DNA from 3 places in the Rhizobium fabae genome. Region 2 is predicted to be linked to each of the others. Evidence: riboswitches for the same ligand, from Rfam matches in the RefSeq annotation. Region 2 holds a riboswitch; each other region holds the start of a gene.
What was found. A riboswitch is a leader RNA that binds a small molecule or an ion and turns the genes downstream of it on or off. The one in region 2 is predicted to bind thiamine pyrophosphate.
Positions count from the first base shown of each region.

Region 1: another riboswitch for thiamine pyrophosphate. It lies ahead of thiC (phosphomethylpyrimidine synthase ThiC); the one in region 2 lies ahead of thiM (hydroxyethylthiazole kinase).
Region 3: another riboswitch for thiamine pyrophosphate. It lies ahead of EFB14_RS18365 (YkoF family thiamine/hydroxymethylpyrimidine-binding protein); the one in region 2 lies ahead of thiM (hydroxyethylthiazole kinase).

Region 1 covers NZ_ML133648.1:153,296-159,938, reverse strand. Annotated here, with positions in the region: gene EFB14_RS09355 (ABC transporter substrate-binding protein) at 1-630, opposite strand, end outside; gene EFB14_RS09350 (putative bifunctional diguanylate cyclase/phosphodiesterase) at 739-3,129, shown strand; gene EFB14_RS09345 (hypothetical protein) at 3,210-3,434, shown strand; TPP riboswitch at 3,588-3,719, shown strand; gene thiC (phosphomethylpyrimidine synthase ThiC) at 3,809-5,635, shown strand; gene thiO (glycine oxidase ThiO) at 5,637-6,617, shown strand; gene thiS (sulfur carrier protein ThiS) at 6,608-6,643, shown strand, end outside.
Region 2 covers NZ_ML133647.1:406,529-413,171, reverse strand. Annotated here, with positions in the region: gene EFB14_RS07870 (ABC transporter substrate-binding protein) at 1-910, opposite strand, end outside; gene EFB14_RS07865 (DUF1349 domain-containing protein) at 1,140-1,724, shown strand; gene EFB14_RS33940 (MafI2 family immunity protein) at 1,721-1,945, opposite strand; gene EFB14_RS07855 (S8 family peptidase) at 2,526-4,190, shown strand; gene EFB14_RS07850 (hypothetical protein) at 4,199-5,524, shown strand; TPP riboswitch at 5,613-5,709, shown strand; gene thiM (hydroxyethylthiazole kinase) at 5,759-6,562, shown strand; gene thiE (thiamine phosphate synthase) at 6,559-6,643, shown strand, end outside.
Region 3 covers NZ_ML133652.1:214,972-221,614, forward strand. Annotated here, with positions in the region: gene EFB14_RS18350 (ABC transporter substrate-binding protein) at 130-1,140, opposite strand; gene EFB14_RS18355 (ABC transporter ATP-binding protein) at 1,151-1,909, opposite strand; gene EFB14_RS18360 (ABC transporter permease) at 1,906-2,712, opposite strand; gene EFB14_RS18365 (YkoF family thiamine/hydroxymethylpyrimidine-binding protein) at 2,712-3,332, opposite strand; TPP riboswitch at 3,323-3,436, opposite strand; gene EFB14_RS18370 (NADPH-dependent FMN reductase) at 3,597-4,175, opposite strand; gene soxR (redox-sensitive transcriptional activator SoxR) at 4,259-4,723, shown strand; gene EFB14_RS18380 (SDR family NAD(P)-dependent oxidoreductase) at 4,854-5,624, shown strand; gene EFB14_RS18385 (ArsR/SmtB family transcription factor) at 5,728-6,069, shown strand; gene EFB14_RS18390 (LysR family transcriptional regulator) at 6,140-6,643, shown strand, end outside.

The DNA.
Region 1 (6,643 bases), on a different contig from region 2:
GCAGCACGTTCCCGCCTTCGTGTTGGCGATCCAGTCGTAGATGGCAAGCTTATCCTCGAGGATAATGTCGACTCTTCCGTCCGACAGCCCCTTGTACAATTCCGGCGATGACCGGAAAACCGTCTTCTTCATTTCGGGATAAAAGTGCTTGGCGTAGGATTCCTGCGCCGTCGACGACGTCACCCCGAGGTTTTTGCCGCTCAAGGCAGCGGGGCTGATATCGCTGATCGGCGAATCCTTGCGAGCGATGAATACCGTCGGACTGTTGTAGTATTTTTCAGTAAAGGCAACCTTTTGACGCCGCTCAAGGCTCATCGACATGGATGAGACGATCGCGTCGTATTTGCTGGCAATGAGATCCGGGATCATATCGTCCCACTTCTCGATGACGAACTGGCACTCGAACTTGCCAACTTCGCAGAGGGCGTTGGCGATGTCGATGTCGAAGCCCTGAAGCTTGTTGTTCGCATCGAGATAGTTGAAGGGCGGAAATGCGCCTTCAACGGCAATTCTCATGGGTGTCGGATCCTGCGCAGCCGCCGGGAGCGGCGAGGCCGCGGCCAAAAGGATCGCCACGCCGCCCGCCATCAGCGTTCCGCGCAATATGGATTGAATGGACATGCGCAGCATCGTCGGAAACTCCTTGGGGCGTCGTCGATCTCTGCCAATAGTGCGCCTTAGCTTTTAATTCTACGTGAACGCTTCCTTGTTACTGTCGGTGGACGACGCCCGCTTCTAGTGGTGTTCAGGGGTCTAGGCTTGCACATCGTTCGTCCTTCCAGTTCCAATACGTTTCAGCAATCCTGGATCGCTTCGGGCAGAATTCTCTTTCTCATCGCCGTCAGCGGGCTTGGCGCGATCGGGCTTGTCGTGCTGTCGGCGCTGTGGGCGGGAACCGAGAGCGACGCTGCGGCTCTCGATCGTCAGCGCCAGCTGGTCAATGCGCGCCTGCGGGAACAGGTCACTCAGGTAGCCCATGTCATTGGCCAGTTCGGCAATGGCTATCTCGCACGAGTCCATCCTGCCTCCCGTTCGGCCGGAGTTTCCTCCAGCCTCGACATGGTTTTGACGGCGGCGACGGGAAGCGCGATCAGCCAGACCGCAATGTCCGCCTTCGGCTACGACCAGGCTTTCGTCGTCGACGAGAAGGCCCAACTGCTGATGATGGCAGACGCCCAAACGGAGAAGCGTTTTCGCTGGATGAAGCCTCTCCTTTTGCCTCTCCTTCAGGATGCCCGCCTTGCCGCGAGCCCTGGCGCGGCTTCCAACGAACGACTGTCGTCGTCAATAGAAAGCCGCCGTGCGAGCGCAGCGCAGCCCAACCGTGCGCTGGCCAATCTGATGCGGCTGGAAGGTCGCCCGACGATCGTTGGGGTCGTGGCCATCGACGAAGCGCCTCAGGGACAGCAGCAGCCGGCGCGGCAATTCCTCATCGTCGTGCGGTTCATCGACGGCGCGGCACTGGACGAATTGAGCCGGCAGCAGGGCCTCAACGGCGCACGCTTCGCGCGCACGGCCGATGCTGACGAAAACGAGGTTGCGTTTCAGATCGACGCGACGGCAAACGGCGAACCGATCGGCTTCATCGTATGGCGGCCCGACCTTCCGGGTTCCAGGGTGATCGGCCGGCTGATGCCGGCGCTTTCGATTGCCGCCTTGGTGATCGCGGTCCTGTTCTCGTTCCTGCTCGTGCGTCTGCGCAGCAGTCTCGGCGATTTGAGGAAAAGCGAGCTGCATGCAAGGCAGCTTGCCCTGCATGATGTGCTGACCGGCCTTCCCAATCGCGCGCTGTTTGCGATGCGCTTCGACGAGTGCCTGGCCGATACGCAGAATTCGGTCGAACGCTTCGCCGTGGCGCTTCTCGACCTCGACCGATTCAAAGCCGTGAACGATACGTTCGGCCATGCCGCCGGCGATGAACTGATCAGGATGGCCGCCGAGCGGATCCGGTCGGTGCTTCGCCCCGATGACACGCTTGCCCGGCTCGGAGGGGATGAATTTGCCTTGCTTCTCCGGGATATCAGCGACGATCAAATTTTGCCGGCAATATGCGAAGCGATCGTTGCCGAACTCGGTAAACCCTTCCCGCTTCTGAAGGGTGAAGCAGTCGCGCAGGTCGGCGGCTCGATAGGCGTGACTGTCGTGCCGGACGCCGGGCGGAACGCCGATGACCTCATGCGCTACGCCGACGTCGCGCTTTACGAGGCAAAGGTCGGCGGAAGAGGTCAATGGCGCGCCTATTCGCCATCCATGGACGGCGGCAGGAACGCGCGCGACATTCTCAAAAACGAATTGCGGGAAGTTCTGGCCAAGGGCGCGGCCTCATCCAGCGGTGGCATGCAACCCGATCCGTGCGCAAGCAGGCCGGATTTCGGATCGCTCGAAGTCCATTATCAGGCGATACACCGCGCTGAGGAGGGATATCAGGCATCGGGTGCCGAAGCCCTGGTGCGCTGGCGTCACAGCCAACGCGGGCTGTTGACGCCTGCGAGCTTCATCGCCGTCGCCGAGGAGGGCGGCCTGATCGACGCGCTCGGTTTCTGGGTATTGCGAGAGGCCTGCACAGCCGCCTGCAACTGGCCTGAAAACAGCTTCGTTGCGGTCAACGTATCTCCCTCCCAGTTGAGGAGGCCAAAATTTGCCGAGGAAGTATTCGCCGTGCTTCAGGAGACCGGGCTGGCGCCGTCCCGGCTTGAACTCGAGCTCACCGAATCCTCGCTCATCGAGGATAACTCCGACGTTTATACGGTGTTGACATCGCTCCGCGGCCGCGGCGTTCAGATTTCACTCGACGATTTCGGAACCGGCTATTCGTGTCTCAGCCACCTGATGCGCTTCGATATCGACAGGATCAAGATCGATCGATCCTTCGTCTCGTTGCTCGGCACGAAGGCCAACGGGGCAGCCATCATCGGCGCCATTGTCGCGCTTAGCCGCAACCTCGGCATCTCGACGACGGCCGAAGGGGTCGAGACCGAATATCAACGCGACTTCCTGACCGCCCTCGGCTGCACCGACCTCCAGGGCTATTTCTTTTCCAAACCGGCCCCGCTTCGCGAACTCGATTGTTTCCGCCAGCCTGAGGACGCCGCCGGGCCGCGCACGATCGGTCCAATAGCCGTTGCGTGAAAGGCGTTGCCCTGCGAGATAAGACGCCGGGCCTGATATCATTGATTTTGGAGGAGAATATATTACGTCGAGCCATTCGGTTGTTGCTGACCGTTGTCATCGTCCTGGCCGTGGTCATCGGCTTTCGCTGGTACCGCTATGTCACCAATGCGGAAAGCCCGTATGATGAAGTCGGCATCGAGTTGAACAGCCGAATGCCCGCCCCGATCAACAAATGGGGATGCGTCACACTGCACGCTACGTTCGGTGGCGCCTTGCCGCCCTATGGCTGCCAGGATAGCGCAGATGCCCGCAAGTGGCGGTAAGCCGCCCCGGCCGCCGCTGACGGAAAGACAAAATCGAGCATTTCAGGCAGGCCTGTCGGGTCGCATCGAACCATCGCGCATGTCGATCTGCCTTCATCACGTCCCTCTCGGTTCCAGGCTTGACATGGGCTCGACCGAGGACGTAGCCTCCGCAGCATTCACCAGGGGGGTCCCGGCAAGGGGCTGAGATACTGCTGGACAATACGGCTTTGCCTGTTGTGGCGCAGTGACCCGTTGAACCTGATCCAGTTCATACTGGCGTAGGGACGGTGCAAGCGCTCGAAAGGCATTGGATTCGTTTTCGAATCCGGGCTGGCGTCTTTTCATCATTCCGGCGTGAGGACTGGGTCTCCAAACCAAATTGGAGCCTCACCATGACAATTGTCGCCAAGAACCTTCACCCGACCGTCACGACCGGCCCTTTGCCGGCATCCCGCAAGATTTTCGTCCCAGGAGAACTGCACCCGGATATCCGCGTGCCGATGCGGCAGATCAGCCTCCATCCGACCTCAGGCGAACCGCCGGTGACCGTCTATGATTCCTCCGGCCCCTACACGATCGAAGGCGCCGATATAAGTATCGAGCAGGGTCTTGCCGCATTGCGCCGCGACTGGGTGCTCGCCCGCGGCGACGTCGAGCCCTATGAGGGCCGTCGCGTCCGCCCCGAGGACAACGGCTTTGCCAGCGGCGACCGGCTGACGCCGGAGTTTCCAACAAAACGTCAGCCGCTGCGGGCCAAGGACGGCAAGGCGGTCACGCAGCTTGCCTATGCGCGTGCCGGTATCGTCACGCCGGAGATGGAATTCATTGCCATCCGCGAAAACCTCGGCCGCAAAGCGCAGGCAGGCACGATGCTTCGCGATGGCGAGAGCTTCGGCGCCCATATTCCCGATCACGTGACGCCGGAATTTGTCCGCCAGGAAATAGCCGCCGGCCGTGCGATCATTCCCGCCAACATCAATCATCCGGAATCGGAACCGATGATCATCGGCCGGAATTTCCTGGTGAAGATCAATGCCAATATCGGCAACTCGGCCGTCACCTCGTCGATGGCGGAGGAGGTCGAGAAGATGGTCTGGGCCGCCCGCTGGGGCGCCGATACCGTCATGGATCTTTCAACCGGCCGCAACATCCACAATATCCGCGAATGGATCGTCCGCAATTCGCCGCTGCCGATCGGCACCGTGCCGCTTTACCAGGCGCTGGAAAAGGTCGAGGGCATCGCCGAAAGCCTCACCTGGGAAATCTATCGCGATACTCTGATCGAACAGGCCGAACAGGGTGTCGACTATTTCACCATCCATGCCGGCGTGCGGCTGCACTACATCCCGTTGACCGTCAACCGCGTCACAGGCATCGTCTCGCGCGGCGGCTCGATCATGGCGAAGTGGTGCCTGCATCATCACCGCGAGAGTTTCCTCTACGAGCATTTCGAGGAAATCTGCGATATCTGCCGGGCCTATGACGTCTCCTTCTCCCTCGGCGACGGCCTGCGCCCCGGCTCGATCGCCGACGCCAACGATGCGGCGCAATTTGCCGAACTCGAGACGCTGGGCGAGCTGACCAGGATCGCCTGGGCGAAAGACTGCCAGATGATGATCGAAGGGCCCGGCCATGTGCCGATGCACAAGATCAAGGAGAACATGGACAAACAGCTCGCCGTCTGCGGCGAGGCGCCTTTCTACACGCTGGGACCGCTGACGACCGACATCGCGCCGGGCTACGATCACATCACCTCGGGGATCGGCGCGGCGATGATCGGCTGGTTCGGGACGGCCATGCTCTGCTATGTGACCCCGAAGGAGCATCTCGGCCTGCCGGATCGCAACGACGTCAAGACCGGCGTCATCACCTACAAGATCGCCGCCCATGCCGCCGATCTCGCCAAGGGCCATCCTGCCGCGCGCATTCGCGACGATGCGCTGTCGCGCGCCCGTTTCGAATTCCGCTGGGAAGATCAATTCAATCTTTCCCTCGATCCGGAGACAGCCCGCTCCTTCCACGACGAGACGCTTCCGAAGGAGGCACACAAAGTCGCCCATTTCTGTTCGATGTGCGGCCCGAAATTCTGCTCGATGCGCATATCGCACGATATCCGGTCGGAAGCGCAGAAGGAGGGTCTCGAAGCCATGGCCGCCCGTTACCGCGACGGCGGCGACCTCTATGTCGAGGTCTCTTCCATCGAAGCCCCGGGTGCTTGAGATGCGCGTCCTTGTCAAAGGGGCCGGCGTCGCCGGCCTCGTCGTGGCGCACGAACTGCATGCCCGTGGCGCCGAGGTAAAAGTCCTGGATCCGCACGCAAACTTCGATCGCGCCGCGTCCTGGCTGGCGGGTGGCATGCTGGCGCCCTGGTGTGAGCGGGAAAGCGCCGACGACGCTGTGCTCCGGCTCGGAGCACAGGCGGCCGATCGTTGGGATGCCATCCTGCCAGGACACGTCGCCCGCAATGGGACGCTGGTGGTCGCGCCGGCGCGCGACCAGGGGGAGCTGAAACGCTTTGCCGGCCGGACGAGCGGTTATCGATGGGTCGATGAGGAAGACATCGCAGCGCTGGAGCCGGTGCTTGCCGGGCGGTTCCGGCATGGCCTGTTTTTCGCGCAGGAAGCCCATCTGAATCCCAGGCATGCGCTGCGCGAATTGAAAGAAAAACTCACGGCGCTGGGCGTTGTTTTTGCAGCTGGCGATATCGAAGAAGACGGTTTCTCCGATATCGTCGATTGCACGGGTGCCGCGCGCATCGGGCAGGTTGGCGATCTGCGCGGCGTGAGGGGCGAGATGCTCTATCTGAGTACCGATGAAATAGAGCTTTCACGGCCCGTTCGCCTGCTTCATCCCCGCATCCCGGTCTATGTCGTGCCTCGCGGCGGCGGCCTCTTCATGGTCGGCGCCACCATGATCGAGACCGATTTCGACGGACCCATTACCGCACGCTCGCTGATGGAATTGCTGAACGCGGCGTACACGCTGCATCCGGCCTTTGCCGACGCTGCCCTCGTCGAAACCGGCGTCGGCATTCGTCCGGCTTTCCCCGACAATCTTCCGCGGGTCGTGTGGGAAGGCAATGCCGTCGTCCTCAACGGCCTTTATCGCCACGGTTTTCTCCTGGCGCCCGCAATGGCGGCACAAGCCGCAGATCTCGTCTTTTCCGGACGGACGAAGCAAAGGAGCTCCCAATGCGTCTGATCATCAATGGCGAACCTCAGACAACC
Region 2 (6,643 bases):
TGTCTTCCATGCTGAGCGCCTGGCGGATCGCCTTGCGGACCTCGACATTGCTAGCAGCACCTTCCTTCGTGTTGAAGACGAAGACTGGATAACCGAAGGGCTTCAGCATGACCGGCTGCGAGGCGGTCGAAGCCTTCAGCTTGTCGTACGATTCCACAGGGATCGAATCGACATAATCATACTGGCCGGAAACGGCGGCTTCGACACGGGTATTCGGGTCCGGCACCGGCACGAAGCGGATCTCATCAAGATACTGATGGCGGGCACCGCCGTAACCATTGCTGTCGCCCTCGCGTGACTTATAGCCATCAAAGCGGACGAGCTGGATATACTGGTCGGCCTTGCGCTCCTTCAGCATGTAGGGACCGGTGCCGATGAATTCCTTCATCGGCTCGTCCTGCTTTTCGGAGGGGATGATGATCGCGGCCGAATTGTTGAAGGCGAGCAGCGAGGTCAGCGGCGCATAGGGCTGCTTCAGCGTGATCGTAACGGTCGCCGGATCGGCGGCGGTGATCTTGTCGATGAAGCCGGCCACCTGCTTGCCGCGCGAAGCGATCTTCATCCAGCGGGTGAGCGAAGCGACGACATCCTCAGATGTCATATCGCTGTTGTCGTGGAACTTGATGCCGGTCCTGAGCTTGATCGTATAGGTTTTGCCGTCTGCGCTGATCTCGGGCAGGCTCTCGGCCAGAAGCGGCGTGACGTTCCAGCTCTTGTCGAAGGTGTAGAGCGTTTCGAAAATGTGCTGTGTGACGATGCCGACGAGATCTGCTGTCGACGACATCGGATCGAGCGTCGGCGGTTCGCCGATCGTCGCGACGTTGATGACACCGCCTTTTTCCTGGGCAAGCAAGGTCGAAGGCAGGGCGACAAGCGCGGTGCCGAGCAGGAATGCGACCAATGTTTTCATATGAGGCTCCCCGTTAAGTTCCACAATTATGTAATTCATATTTTTGTAAGAGAATATGAGATGGAGCAATCGTGTCAAGCCGAAGCCGCGGATTATGTCATCGCGCCGATATCGGCAGATCGCAAAGAGCGCGGCATCTCCGGCTGCGACTGGCCGCCCGCGCGAAGGTTGCGCATTATGCCCAAGCGAAGAATCGTCAGCGCCGGAGCTTCAATAAAGGGAGGATGGAATGAGCATCGATTTCAACGACGGAACATGGCTGAACGAGCCAGCCAACTGGCGCGCCGACGAAACCGGCCTGACGATGACGACAGGCGAAAAGACCGATTTCTGGCGGGAAACCTATTACGGCTTCACCCGCGACAGCGGCCACTTCCTCGCCTTTCCCACCGGCGACAGCTTCACCGCCCAGATCCGCATCCAGGGCGAATTCCGCACCCTCTATGACCAGGCCGGCCTGATCGTGCGCATCGACGAGAGACGCTGGGTAAAGACAGGCGTCGAATTCACCGACGGCGAACCCCTCCTCAGCACCGTCGTCACCGACGGCAGGTCCGACTGGTCCGTGGCACAGCCGTTCAGGGAATTAGAGGATTTCCGCATCCGTGCGACGGTCGCAAACGGCGCGATGCGCATCCAGGCTTCCCGCGATGGGCGCCGCTGGCCGCTGCTGCGATTAGCGCCCTTCCCTGCAGCAGAGCACTACGAGGTGGGGCCGGCTGCCTGCACACCGGAGCGTAGCGGGTTGCGGGTGCGGTTTTCGGAGTTTTCGGTTGGGGCGGCGATTACGACGGGGCTGCATGATTTGAGTTAAGGTATTTCGATATCGTATTCTCGACGACAATATACAAATCCTGACAATGGATCCAAGTCTTTGAAGGGCTGAGTTGCGCAGAAGCATTCTAAATTAATACGCTCTATTAGTGCCGATCCGGCGGAGGCATAGATGTTTGTAGATAATACTTCCATGCTCTCTACGTCAAACTCGGCTGGCTCGCGCTCTAAGTAGTATCTTATGAGAAGAGGTTTCGCCAAATACTTAGGATTAGCCAGTCTGGGAGTTTGTCCACAGGTATCCTCCAAGCGTTATGGGGTTTGAAGACGATGTGCGCGCCGCTTTTACCCGAATGAATGCTGCCAAATTGAGTGGACGAACCCGAAGCACCATGAACCAATTGGTCTTCCAAAATCAACGATTGGCTGCCCACATCAAATAGGTTCCTTGGAGATGAGATCCTGCCGCCGTCACGACTCCTCGAATGGAATCGGCCACAAATTTCGCTGTCCTGTTAAAACTGAATGGCGAAACCCATGAGACGACACGCAACTTACGCGGGGCTGCTCACGTACTCTCTTGCATTGAAAATGCATAAACACAAACGTATAGGATGAATAATTTATCACTATACAGGCGCAGAAGAAGTCTGCTCGAAGATCAGCGCGCGCCGTCGAAGAAAAGAGCTTTTTCGACGTTCCCACCATTCAAGGTTAATCAGCAAACCTCCGACAAGCTGTGTATGCAGCCACTTCCCACGAATACAGAGATGTATTTTAGAAATGCATTGCACCCACGGTTGCCGCTGCTATTCTTCCCGAAAAGGGAGAGGACAGCCGCATGGCGAAACGGCAGCGACCGGCCCAGCCCCGAACCGAAACCGGGGACAGCATTCAGGAAAACCTGGTCAAGACCCGAATCGGGGGCGATCTCTCGTCGTTCATGAAAGGCGATCCGGACCGCCCCAGGAGAGCCAGCAAAACTCCTGAGCGTTTCGATGTCGTCGTCGAATTCAATCGCGATTTTCCCGGCGGCGTGACGGCAGCGCGGCAGCTTTTGTTCGAGGCATATCTGCTCTACCTCGACAGGATCGGCGCGACGGATGAAAGCAGCAATCTGCGGCGTTTCGGCATGTCGGCACCGCTCGGCATGCCTGCGGTCTCCGATGACAGCAGGCTCGATCTCTCGCAGATCTTTTCGAATGGCAGCAGGATTGCCGCCAAATCGCTCTGGACCGACAGCTACGTTTTCGCGACGCTGACGCGGGACGCCATCGGCCGGCTGTCGATCTGGACAATGCCCAAGAGCGACGACAAAAAGAAGAGCGACGGCAAGCAGAGAGATATCCCGCTCGTCTACAAGATCTGGCTCGATCACGAGATATCTCGCTGCGTCTATGAATCCATCAGGACGATCAAATGCGATGCAGCGCAGGCCTCTTTTGCGGCCAGCGGAAAGGGCGTCGTCTGGGCGGTGGCCGATACCGGCATCGACAAGAACCATCCGCATTTCTCGACATTGAAAACGCTCGAATTGCCGGATGGCCTCAGCCATTGGGATTTTACATCTGATAATCCCGATCCGGCCTCCGCACCCGCAACGGCGCTGACCGACGCCGCCGGGCATGGGACTCATGTCGCCGGCATCATCGCAGGCCGCACGTCCATATCGGAAAACCCGACGACGCAAGGGGTGGAGAAAATCTCTGTCACTTCGGAAATACGCAACGAGGACGATACGAAATCACAGGTCACCGACGAATATCAGGGCGTGATCTCCGGCATGGCGCCCCATTGCAAGCTGATGAGCCTGAAGGTGCTCATCAACGACAGGCAGGGGAGACTGAGCAACCTGCTGGCCGCCATCAATTACGTCCAGCGTTCGAACGATTACGGGCGCAACATCAAGATTCATGGCATCAACCTCAGCCTCGGCTATCCCTTCAACCCGGTGTGGTTCGCGGCAGGGCAGAGCCCGCTCTGCGTCGAGGTCAACAGGCTCGTCCGCTCGGGCGTCTGCGTCGTCGTTGCGGCCGGCAATGCCGGCTATGGCACGGTGTTGCAATTTTCCGGAGCGCCGGAGCGCGCCGCCCATAGCGGCACGATCATGGACCCCGGCAATGCGGCGCTCGCCATCACTGTGGGGTCGACACATCGCGATATGCCGCACACCTATGGCGTCTCCTATTTCTCCTCGAAGGGACCGACCGCCGACGGTCGCATGAAGCCCGATCTCGTCGCTCCAGGCGAGCGCATCATTTCCTGCGCGCTCTACGACCGCGACAAGCCGGGAGAGGCACCGTTCCGGGAGGATACCGGCACGAGCATGGCCGCGCCGCACGTTTCCGGCGCGATCGCCGCCTTCCTGTCCGTCCGGCGCGAATTTCTCGGCCAGCCGGAGCGCGTCAAGGAGATCTTCGTCGGCGCTGCGACCGACCTCAAGCGACGGCCGGAGTTTCAGGGCGCCGGCCTGCTCGATCTGATGCGAACGCTGCAAGCTGTGTAGGAGGACACATGGAAACGCTTGGACCCTCGCCACTTCTATGGCTCGAATTCGACAAGAACGGCGCGATCGATCCCGCGTTGACGGCAAAGCTCGCTGTGCTGCTGAACCAGCCCGATATGACCGATCTGGTGGTCATGTCGCATGGCTGGAAGAACACCAAGGACGATGCCCGCACGCTCTACGGAACGCTCTGGGCGAATGCCTGTAAAAATCTTACGCCCGACAAGGCGCGCCGCACCGCGATCACCGGCGTCGTTTGGCCGGCCAAAACCTATCGCACCGATTTCGACGAAGAAACGCTGGTGACGGCTGGCGGCGGAGCCCAGGCAGCCGACGGGACAGCGGCAGCCCTCAAGGATCTCGACGACGAGGCTTTCAACCAGGTGCTGGCCGATTTCGAGGATCTCTTCGGGCCGGATGGCGTCGCCACGGCCGAAAAGGCGCGGGCCGCAGCCAAGACTCTCGATGAAACGACGTCGCTCTTCCTCGTCAGGAAAGGCAATGAGGCGCTCGGTTCTCCCGGAGCAGACACGGAACTCCAGGCGGATGTCGAACCGATTGCGCTCGCGACCGACGATGCCACCAGCGCCAGGGTGCTGATGGAAGGCCTCGTCCCGGCGCCGACCTTCAATCTTGAAAGCCCGGTCGGCCAGGCGCAGGGCCTAGGCGACGTCGTCTCCAGCCTGATCTCCGGCCCAAGAGCCGCCGTGGCGCGGTTTCTGAACCAGTTGACCTATTACGAAATGAAGAACCGCGCCGGCATCGTCGGCGAGGCGTTGACGAAACGCGTGCTGTCGAAGCTCGTGCTGCAACGGCCGATCCGCCTGCATCTCGTCGGCCACAGTTTCGGCGCCCGGCTGGTCTCGGCGGCGGCGAACAGGCTCGCGCCGGTCCCGAAGCTGGAGTTCTTCTCGCTCACCCTGTTGCAGGGCGCCTTCTCGCACAATGGCTTCGCCAAAGAGATCAAGCCGGGCCTTGCCGGCGCCTTCCCTGAGGTCGTCGGCAAACCGACCGGCCCGATCTGCGTCACTCACACCCACAACGATCTCGCCTGCACGCTTGCCTATGCGCTGGCTTCGCGCCTGTCGCGCGATATCTCCAAGAGCATCGGCGATGCGAACGACGCCTTCGGCGCGATGGGAGCAAACGGCCCCCAGCACCTGAAAGCCGGACAGGCCGTCGCGGACGATACGGACACCGTCTTCGCGCCGCAGGCCGGCAAGGTGAACACCTTCTTGGCGGACAAATACATCGTCAAGACGGCGACCTCGGATGCCCATAACAACGTGAAGAACGAGGATGTCGGACGGTTGCTGGCAAAGATCGTCGGCTGATCGCCTTTCGCAAATTAGCCGCACTGCACGGTCGCAGAATTGTCGTTTTCGGGGTGACATGCGCCCCGTTCTCTGCAAAATAGAGCCTGATGAGAGACAGGGGCGTCCGTCGAAAGACGGGCTGAGAAGCACCCTTCGAACCTGAACCGGATCATGCCGGCGGAGGGAGTCGCTCGGGGTTGCGGCTTGCCCGCACGAAGCGCCCCGTGCCTGCCCCCGCCTGAAAGGGGCAATATGCAGACCGAGACCACGCCAGGAATGATGCTGAAGGCGATGCGCGAAAAGCCGCCGCTCGTTCAGTGCATCACCAATTACGTCGCCATGAACATTGCCGCAAACGTCCTGCTTGCATCAGGCGCCTCGCCGGCCATGGTGCATGCTGCGGAGGAAGCCGGCGAATTCGCCGGGATCGCAAACGCGCTGACCATCAATATCGGCACGCTCTCGACGCAATGGATCGCAGGCATGCACGCGGCTGCAAAGGCGGCGAACGCAGCCGGTAAACCCTGGGTTCTCGATCCGGTCGCGCATTACGCCACGGCGTTCCGCCGCAGCGCTGTTGCCGGTCTCCTGGCGCTCAACCCCGCCATCATCCGCGGCAACGCCTCCGAGATCATCGCACTTGCCGGCGGAGAGAGCCGCGGCCAGGGCGTCGACAGCCGCGATCCGGTCGAACAGGCGGAAGAGTCTGCGCGGCGGCTCGCCGAGCGGCAGCGGGCGATCGTCGCCGTCACCGGCGCGGTGGATTTCGTGACCGATGGTGAAAGGGCGGTCCGCGTTGCGGGCGGATCGGCCTTGATGCCCCAGGTCACCGCACTCGGCTGCTCGCTCACCTGCCTCGTCGGCGCCTTCGCTGCGACCGCGCCCGAGGATCTCTTCGGCGCGACTGTCGCAGCTCTCGCAACTTTCGCCGTCGCCGGCGAAGATGCAGCGCTGGGTGCCGCCGGCCCCGGCTCCTTCTCCTGGCGCTTCCTCGATGCGCTGGCTGCAATCGACGCCGAAACGCTCGACGCGAGGGCAAGGATATTGCCCGCATGAAGCGTTTCGACCTTTCGCTCTATCTCGTCCTCGATCCTGATCTCTGCGCCGGGATCGGCATGGTCGAAACGGCGCGCCTTG
Region 3 (6,643 bases), on a different contig from region 2:
CCGTAGCGGGCAAGGCTAAAGCGCGTCGCGATCTTTCAGATTCGCTTGCCGCGCCTCAGCTTTTTGGTTTTCCGCATGTCGCGATCGCAAAACCGCTGCGCAGCTTTGCGCGATATGCGCAGGGCAGACTCAGCCGAGGAGTTCGTTGGTAAAATAGGTGGAAAAGTCGGGTTTCTCCTTGAGCGTGGCGCCGTTCGCATCGACCAGAATGCCGTTCTCGACCATGAAGCTGCCGAGGGCATTGGCCTTCGCCGGGTCAAGCGTGCCGATCACACCGGTCTCCGACCTCAGATAGTGGCCGTCGATCAATGCTTTCTGCGAGGCCTTCACCAGTTCAGTGTTCATCAGCGCGCCGTTGCTCCCTGATATCAGCAGGTCGCAGGCTTCTTCGGCATGGTCGACAGAGTATGCATAACCCTGGCGCGTCGCCTGGATGAAGGCGCGGGCGTTCTCCCGATTTGCCGAGAGATAGGCGTCGCTGGAGACGATGACGGTCGTCTGCTCGTCGGGAACGCCGTAGTCGGAATAGTGGAAGCGGGCAATCTTCCTATTTTCCAGTTCGGCGGCAATGCCTTCCCAGGTGTAGATCTCCAGCGTGAAATCGACCGAGCCGTTGTCCAGCGCCTCGTAGGCGGAAGTGCCGAGGGTTACCGTATGAAACTCGCCCTTGCCGCCGTCGTTGCGGATCATCGAGGAGATCAGTGCGCTCTCCCAGGTGCCGCCAAAGCCGCCATAGGTCTTGCCGTCGAGGTCTTTTGCGCTCTTGATGTCATCGCGGCCGCCCTTGAAGATCAGCCGTGCGGTTTCGGTCTGGACGATGCCGTAGACCATCTTCACGTCGCCGCCAGCGGCGCACTGCATGAGGGCCTCGATCTCGCTGGAGATGCCGAAATCGGCGACGCCGTTCGATACCAGAGTGCCGGCGCTGGTGTCGGCAAAGGGCAGAATCTGCACATCGAGGCCGGCGGCGGCATAGAAGCCCTTCGCTTGGGCCACATAGATGCCGATATGATTGGTGTTCGGCGTCCAGTCGAGCGCGATGCGAACCTTCGCGGGCGCCGATTGGGCGAAAGCGGGGCGGCCGGCGAGGCTTGCCGCGATGGCGGCGAACATCGTCTGACGGCGGGTGAGAAGCAGCATGGTGACCTCCTCAGGTCTCTTGCGGGTGAAGCAGGGTTTGCAGGATTTCAGTTTCGATCGCCTGGGCCGCCGGCGAGCCGAGATCGGCTATGCTTCTCGGGCGGGGCAGGGGAACGCGGAATTCGCGGATGACGCGCGCCGGACGGGCCGAGAGCACGTAGATCCGATCGGAAAGGAACACGGCCTCGCGCACATCGTGGGTGATCAACAGCGCCGTCCAGCGGTGTTCGGTCCACATGCCCTGCAGCCATTCCTGGATCTGCGTGCGCGTCAGCGCGTCGAGCGCGCCGAAGGGCTCGTCGAGCAGCAGCATGTCCTGGCTCTGGATGACGGTGCGCAGCAGTGCCGCGCGCTGGCGCATGCCGCCTGACAGTTCGGAGGGATAGTGGCGTTCGAAGCCGGCAAGGCCGAATCGCTCGAAGAGGGGTGCCACAGTGGCACGGGCCGCCCGGCGGCTTATGCCCTTTACCTCCAGGCCGAGTGCTGCATTGTCGATGATCCGGCGCCAGGGCATCAGCGCATCGCGCTGCGGCATGAAGGCGAAGGAATGCGGCGTCTGTTCCAGCGGCGCGCCGTTGAAAAGCATGCTGCCGGAATCGGGGCGAAGCGCCTGTGTCAGCAATCTCAGCACCGTCGATTTTCCCGAGCCGGATGGACCGACGATCGAAACGAACTCGCCGCTCGCAACACTCAGCGAGATATCGCCGAGAACCTTCAAGCCGTCGAAGGATTTAGAGATGTTGCGCAGTTCCACCATTGCATCGGTCATCGGCGCCCCTCCTTGGATGACTGCCAGGGCATGACGAGGCGCTGGATGGTGAGCGTCAGCCCGAAGAGGCAGAGTGTCAACAAGGCGCTGACGACGACGGCGGCAAGCACGAGATCGGGGCGGAAGTTGTTCTTCGCGTTGAGGATATAGATGCCGAGGCCGCTTGCGGCGCCGGCATATTCGGCAAAGATCGCGCCGACGACGGCATAGGTGATCGAAATCCTGAGACCGGCGAAGAAATAGGGCAGCGAGGAGGGAAGCCGGGCCAGGCGGAAAATGCGCCAGCGGCTCGCCTTCATCGAATTCAGCAGTTCGGCAATGTCGCGGTCGGTCGATTCATAGCCCTGCAGTAGGGCGACGAGCAGCGGAAAGAAGGTGACGAGCGCCACCAGCAGGATCTTCGGCAGCAGGCCAAAGCCGAACCAGAGGACGACGAGCGGAGCGATCGCGACCAGCGGCAGGGTCTGGCTGGCAATGAAGATCGGCAGCAATGCCCGGCGCATGAAGGGCACGAAATCCATGAGGATCGACGAGACGAAGGCAAAGGCAAGTGACAGGGCGAAGCCGCCGAGCGTGGCTCCGAGCGTCGGCCAGGTGTTTGATATCAGCGCGTCGCGATTGAGCCAGCCCTGGACGAGGATGCGCGAGGGCGCCGGCAGGATGGCGGGCTTGATGCCGGAAAGACCGACATAAAGCTCCCATGCCGCCAGAAAGGCGCCACCGGCCAGCAAGGCGGGCGCCCCCCGGCATAGGGCGGCGCGGAGCGCCGAAAGGCGCGAATCCGAAGGGGGCGGCGATCTCATCAGCGTTTGGTTTCAGGCTTCGTCGGGCTGTTGGCGGAAATCGTGATATCGAGGGTCACATGCCCCTCGGCGTCGCCGAAGCGGTAGAAGGCTTCGCGAATGGTCGCGAAGACGGCGCCGGCATCGCCACCCAGCCTGGTGCAGAAATTCTTGGAACGGTCGAAGACGCCGGAACGTTTCAAGAAGTCGATGCAGCCGTAAATCTCCTCCATATGGGTGCCGGTTCCCATGACGTAGAGCGAGAATTGCGCAGCGGTCGGCTGTCCTGTATCGGCGGTGGCTTCAACGGCGGCCAGTGCCGCCGATATGCGATCGGCAAGCGATTCCGTCCGGCCGGCGGAAGGATTGATGCCGCAGATGGCGTCGTCGGGCTCGCCCGGGCAGCCGCGCGAGACGGCGGCGGACAGCACACAATGCTTGCCGGTTCGGGCGGCGGTGACGAAAAGATCGCGCATGGCGGCAAAGAGGAGATCGGGCGGGCCGACCAGCAGGGTGGAGATGTCGTCGGTCTCTATGCGCAGCCTGTCGCGATAGGGATCGAGGGCCTTGACCGCATCAAGGATGATGCCAACGAAATCGCCGGACATCGGATAGAGTGACACTTGTGCGCCGGAGAACATTTGGACCTCGCTCCGCTGGCATTACCCAGATCAGCTTTGAAGGGTCCGGAAGCTCGCGCCTCGCATCTCAGCCCCGGCGACACGGAGCTCCCCTGTTAATGGGCGCGGAAATTATCACCGGGGTTTTCGTCCTGCAACCGCTAAATTGGTAACCCCCACGCTGTCGGGATATGCCTGAGGGACGGGAAAACACCCGGGCGGACGGCCTGCCCGGGTGTTCCCAAGGTTCCGTACCTGCCGGGAACGGAACCGGAGCCTTCAGCCTCAGGCGGCGATATCGGCATAGGGACGCTCGCTGCGCGCGGTGACGAGCGCCCGCGTCCACCATTCCAGCCGCGCTATCATCCGATCGAGCGCCCGCAGCGCGTCGCTCGGATTGTCGAGCCGTCCGGCGGCGTCGAGGCGGTCCCAAGGTGCTGCAAAGCTCACTGAATCGCGGATGGTGACGGCGTGGAGTTCGGCAAAGACGAGCCGCAGCTGTTCGATCGCACGCAGCCCGCCTGATATGCCGCCATAGGAAACGAAGGCGACGGGCTTACCCTGCCAGGGCTCGAAGAAGAGATCGATGATCGACTTCAGCGCGGCGGTGAAGCTGTGGTTGTATTCCGGCGTGACGATGATGAAGGCGTCGGCCAAGCCGAGCCGGCCGGCGAGCCTGTCGATTTCAGGATGCGCCATTTCTCGGCCGGCAGGCAGAGCGAATTCCAGTGGGTCGATAACGTCGACGGCATCAAATTGCGGGAAGCGGACGAGCTCGTGCACCAGCCATTTGACCACCCGGTCGCAGATGCGCCCCTCTCTTATGCTTCCGTAGATGACTGCCAGCCTGGTGGGTGTTTTCATGCGTCGCTCCTTGTTGCGATTGTGCTTTACGAGTGCAGGAGCCAGGGTTATAAAACCTCAACTAATATTGAGGTCAAGGGGCGATGGATACAATTTCTGCAGCGCCACTCGGCAAGCTGCTGACGGTCGGCGAAGTGGCGGAGCGCAGCGGCCTTGCCGTCTCGGCGCTGCATTTTTACGAAACCAAGGGGCTGATCTCGAGTATCCGCTCCCGCGGCAACCAGCGGCGCTATGGACGCGACGTGCTGCGCCGGCTCGGCATCATCAAGGTGGCGCAGCGTGTTGGCATTCCGCTTTCGGAGATCCAGGCGGCGTTCGAGTCCCTGCCGCAGGGGCGCACGCCCACTGTCACCGATTGGCAGACGCTGTCGGCGCGCTGGAAGGATGATCTCGACGCGCGAATCAGGCGGCTGAGCCTGTTGCGCGACCGCCTGACTGGCTGCATCGGCTGCGGCTGTCTGTCGATCGAAAGCTGCCCGTTGCGCAATCCTTGCGACCGGCTTGGTAAGGAGGGGCCGGGTGCGCGGCTTCTGGAAACCGAAATCTAGCCTTCTCGGGGAGAGACTTGGCTGTCTCTCCCGGGAAAGATCGATGCGCGCCTTTCTTTCGGGCAGCGCGCTCATATGTTAAGGGGCGAATGACGCAACCGGCGGCACTGTCCGCGAGGAGGACGGCTTCGTGTTTCATCCCAGACTGTTCGAAAATCGCAATGTCGTCGTGACCGGCGCCGGCCGCGGTATCGGCCTCGAAGTCGCCCGGCAATTCCTGGACTGCGGTGCGAAGGTGATCGTCCATACCGGGCGCAAACCCGGACGGGATCTGCCGGACTTCCTGCTGACGGCTGAATCCGAAAGGCGGGCGCTGCTGCTGCATGCCGATTTTTCCGCCCCGGGCGGGGCGGCCGGATTTGCGGAAGATGCTCTCGCCTTCTTCGACAAGGTGCATGTGCTCGTCAACAATGCCGGCACCATGCTCGGCCGTTTTCCTGCCGATGCGCTGACCGATACGGATTATGAGGCGGTCGTGCGGCTCAATCAGACGTCGGTGGTGGCGCTGACGCGGGCACTGCTGCCGGCATTGAAGGCGGCTGAAGGGGCTGCCATCGTCAACACGGTTTCGATTTCAGCGCTGACCGGCGGCAGTCCTGGTTCTTCGATCTATTCGGCCTCGAAAGCCTTCGTCTCGACCTATTCCAAGGCGCTTGCCCGCGAGCTTGCGCCGGACGGAATTCGTGTCAACTGCGTTTCGCCGGGAACGATCGAAACCGACTTCCATGAGCGTTATTCCTCCCGCGAAAAGCTGGAGCAGACCAGAAAATCCATCCCGCTGCAGCGGCTCGGCACGGCGGAAGATTGTGCGCCGGCTTATCTGTTCCTGGCCGCTCCGTCGCTTTCGGGATACATTACCGGCCAGGTGATCGAGATCAATGGCGGCCAGCTTATCTGCTGATTTGTTTGGACCTTTTTTGGCATTTCATCACTTTTGACCAATTCGCTTCTGCGAATATGCTATCGTGCTGATCTACCTCATTGCCTTCCTTCCGAGATATCGAATGCCGTTGCCTAAACCGGAGCCGGGGATGACCGGCCAGGAATTGCATAAGCTCGCTGGAAAAGCCCACGAAGCGAGCCATCTTCTGAAAGCGCTGGCGCACCAGACCCGACTTCTGATCCTCTGCATATTGGCGGGTGAGGAGCGGACGGTGAGCGAAATCGAGAACATTCTCGGCATACAGCAGGCGATGGTCTCGCAGCAGCTTGCGCGTTTGAGGCTCGAGGGGCTGGTCAATACACGCCGCGAGGGCAGGCTGGTCTATTACAGCGTCGGCAATGTCGGCGTGCTTGCTTTCCTCGAATTGCTGTTCGATCTTTTTCCGGCTGCGGAAAACAGTTAGCATCCGCCCTTGCGGAGCACGGCTGCTATGTCGAAGATAAGTCCGGACGCGAAATGTCGCGGGAGCCCGGATGATCGACAAGCTGGAATTCTTCATCGCCCTTGCCAATGAAAAGCATTTCGGCCGCGCCGCGGAGGAGTGCGGGATCTCGCAGCCGACGCTTTCGGCTGCCATCCGCCAGCTCGAGGATCAGCTCGGCGTCATGCTGGTGCAGCGCGGTTCCAGGTTCCAGGGGCTGACGCCGGAGGGGCAGCGCGTGCTCGAATGGGCCCGGCGCATCGTCGGCGACGCCCGCACCATGCGCGAGGAGATGCGCGCGGCACGCCGCGGCCTGTCCGGCCACATCCGCCTCGCCGCCATTCCGACGGCGCTTGCCATGTTGTCGCGCATCACCACACCCTTTCAGGAACGGCATCCCGGCGTCACCTTCTCGATCGTCTCGCGAAATTCGCTGCAGGTGCTGAGCATGCTCGAGAATCTCGAAATCGATGCCGGCATCACCTATCTCGAAAACGAGCCGCTCGGCCGCGTCACGACCGTTCCCCTTTATGCGGAGCGCTATAATCTGATCACG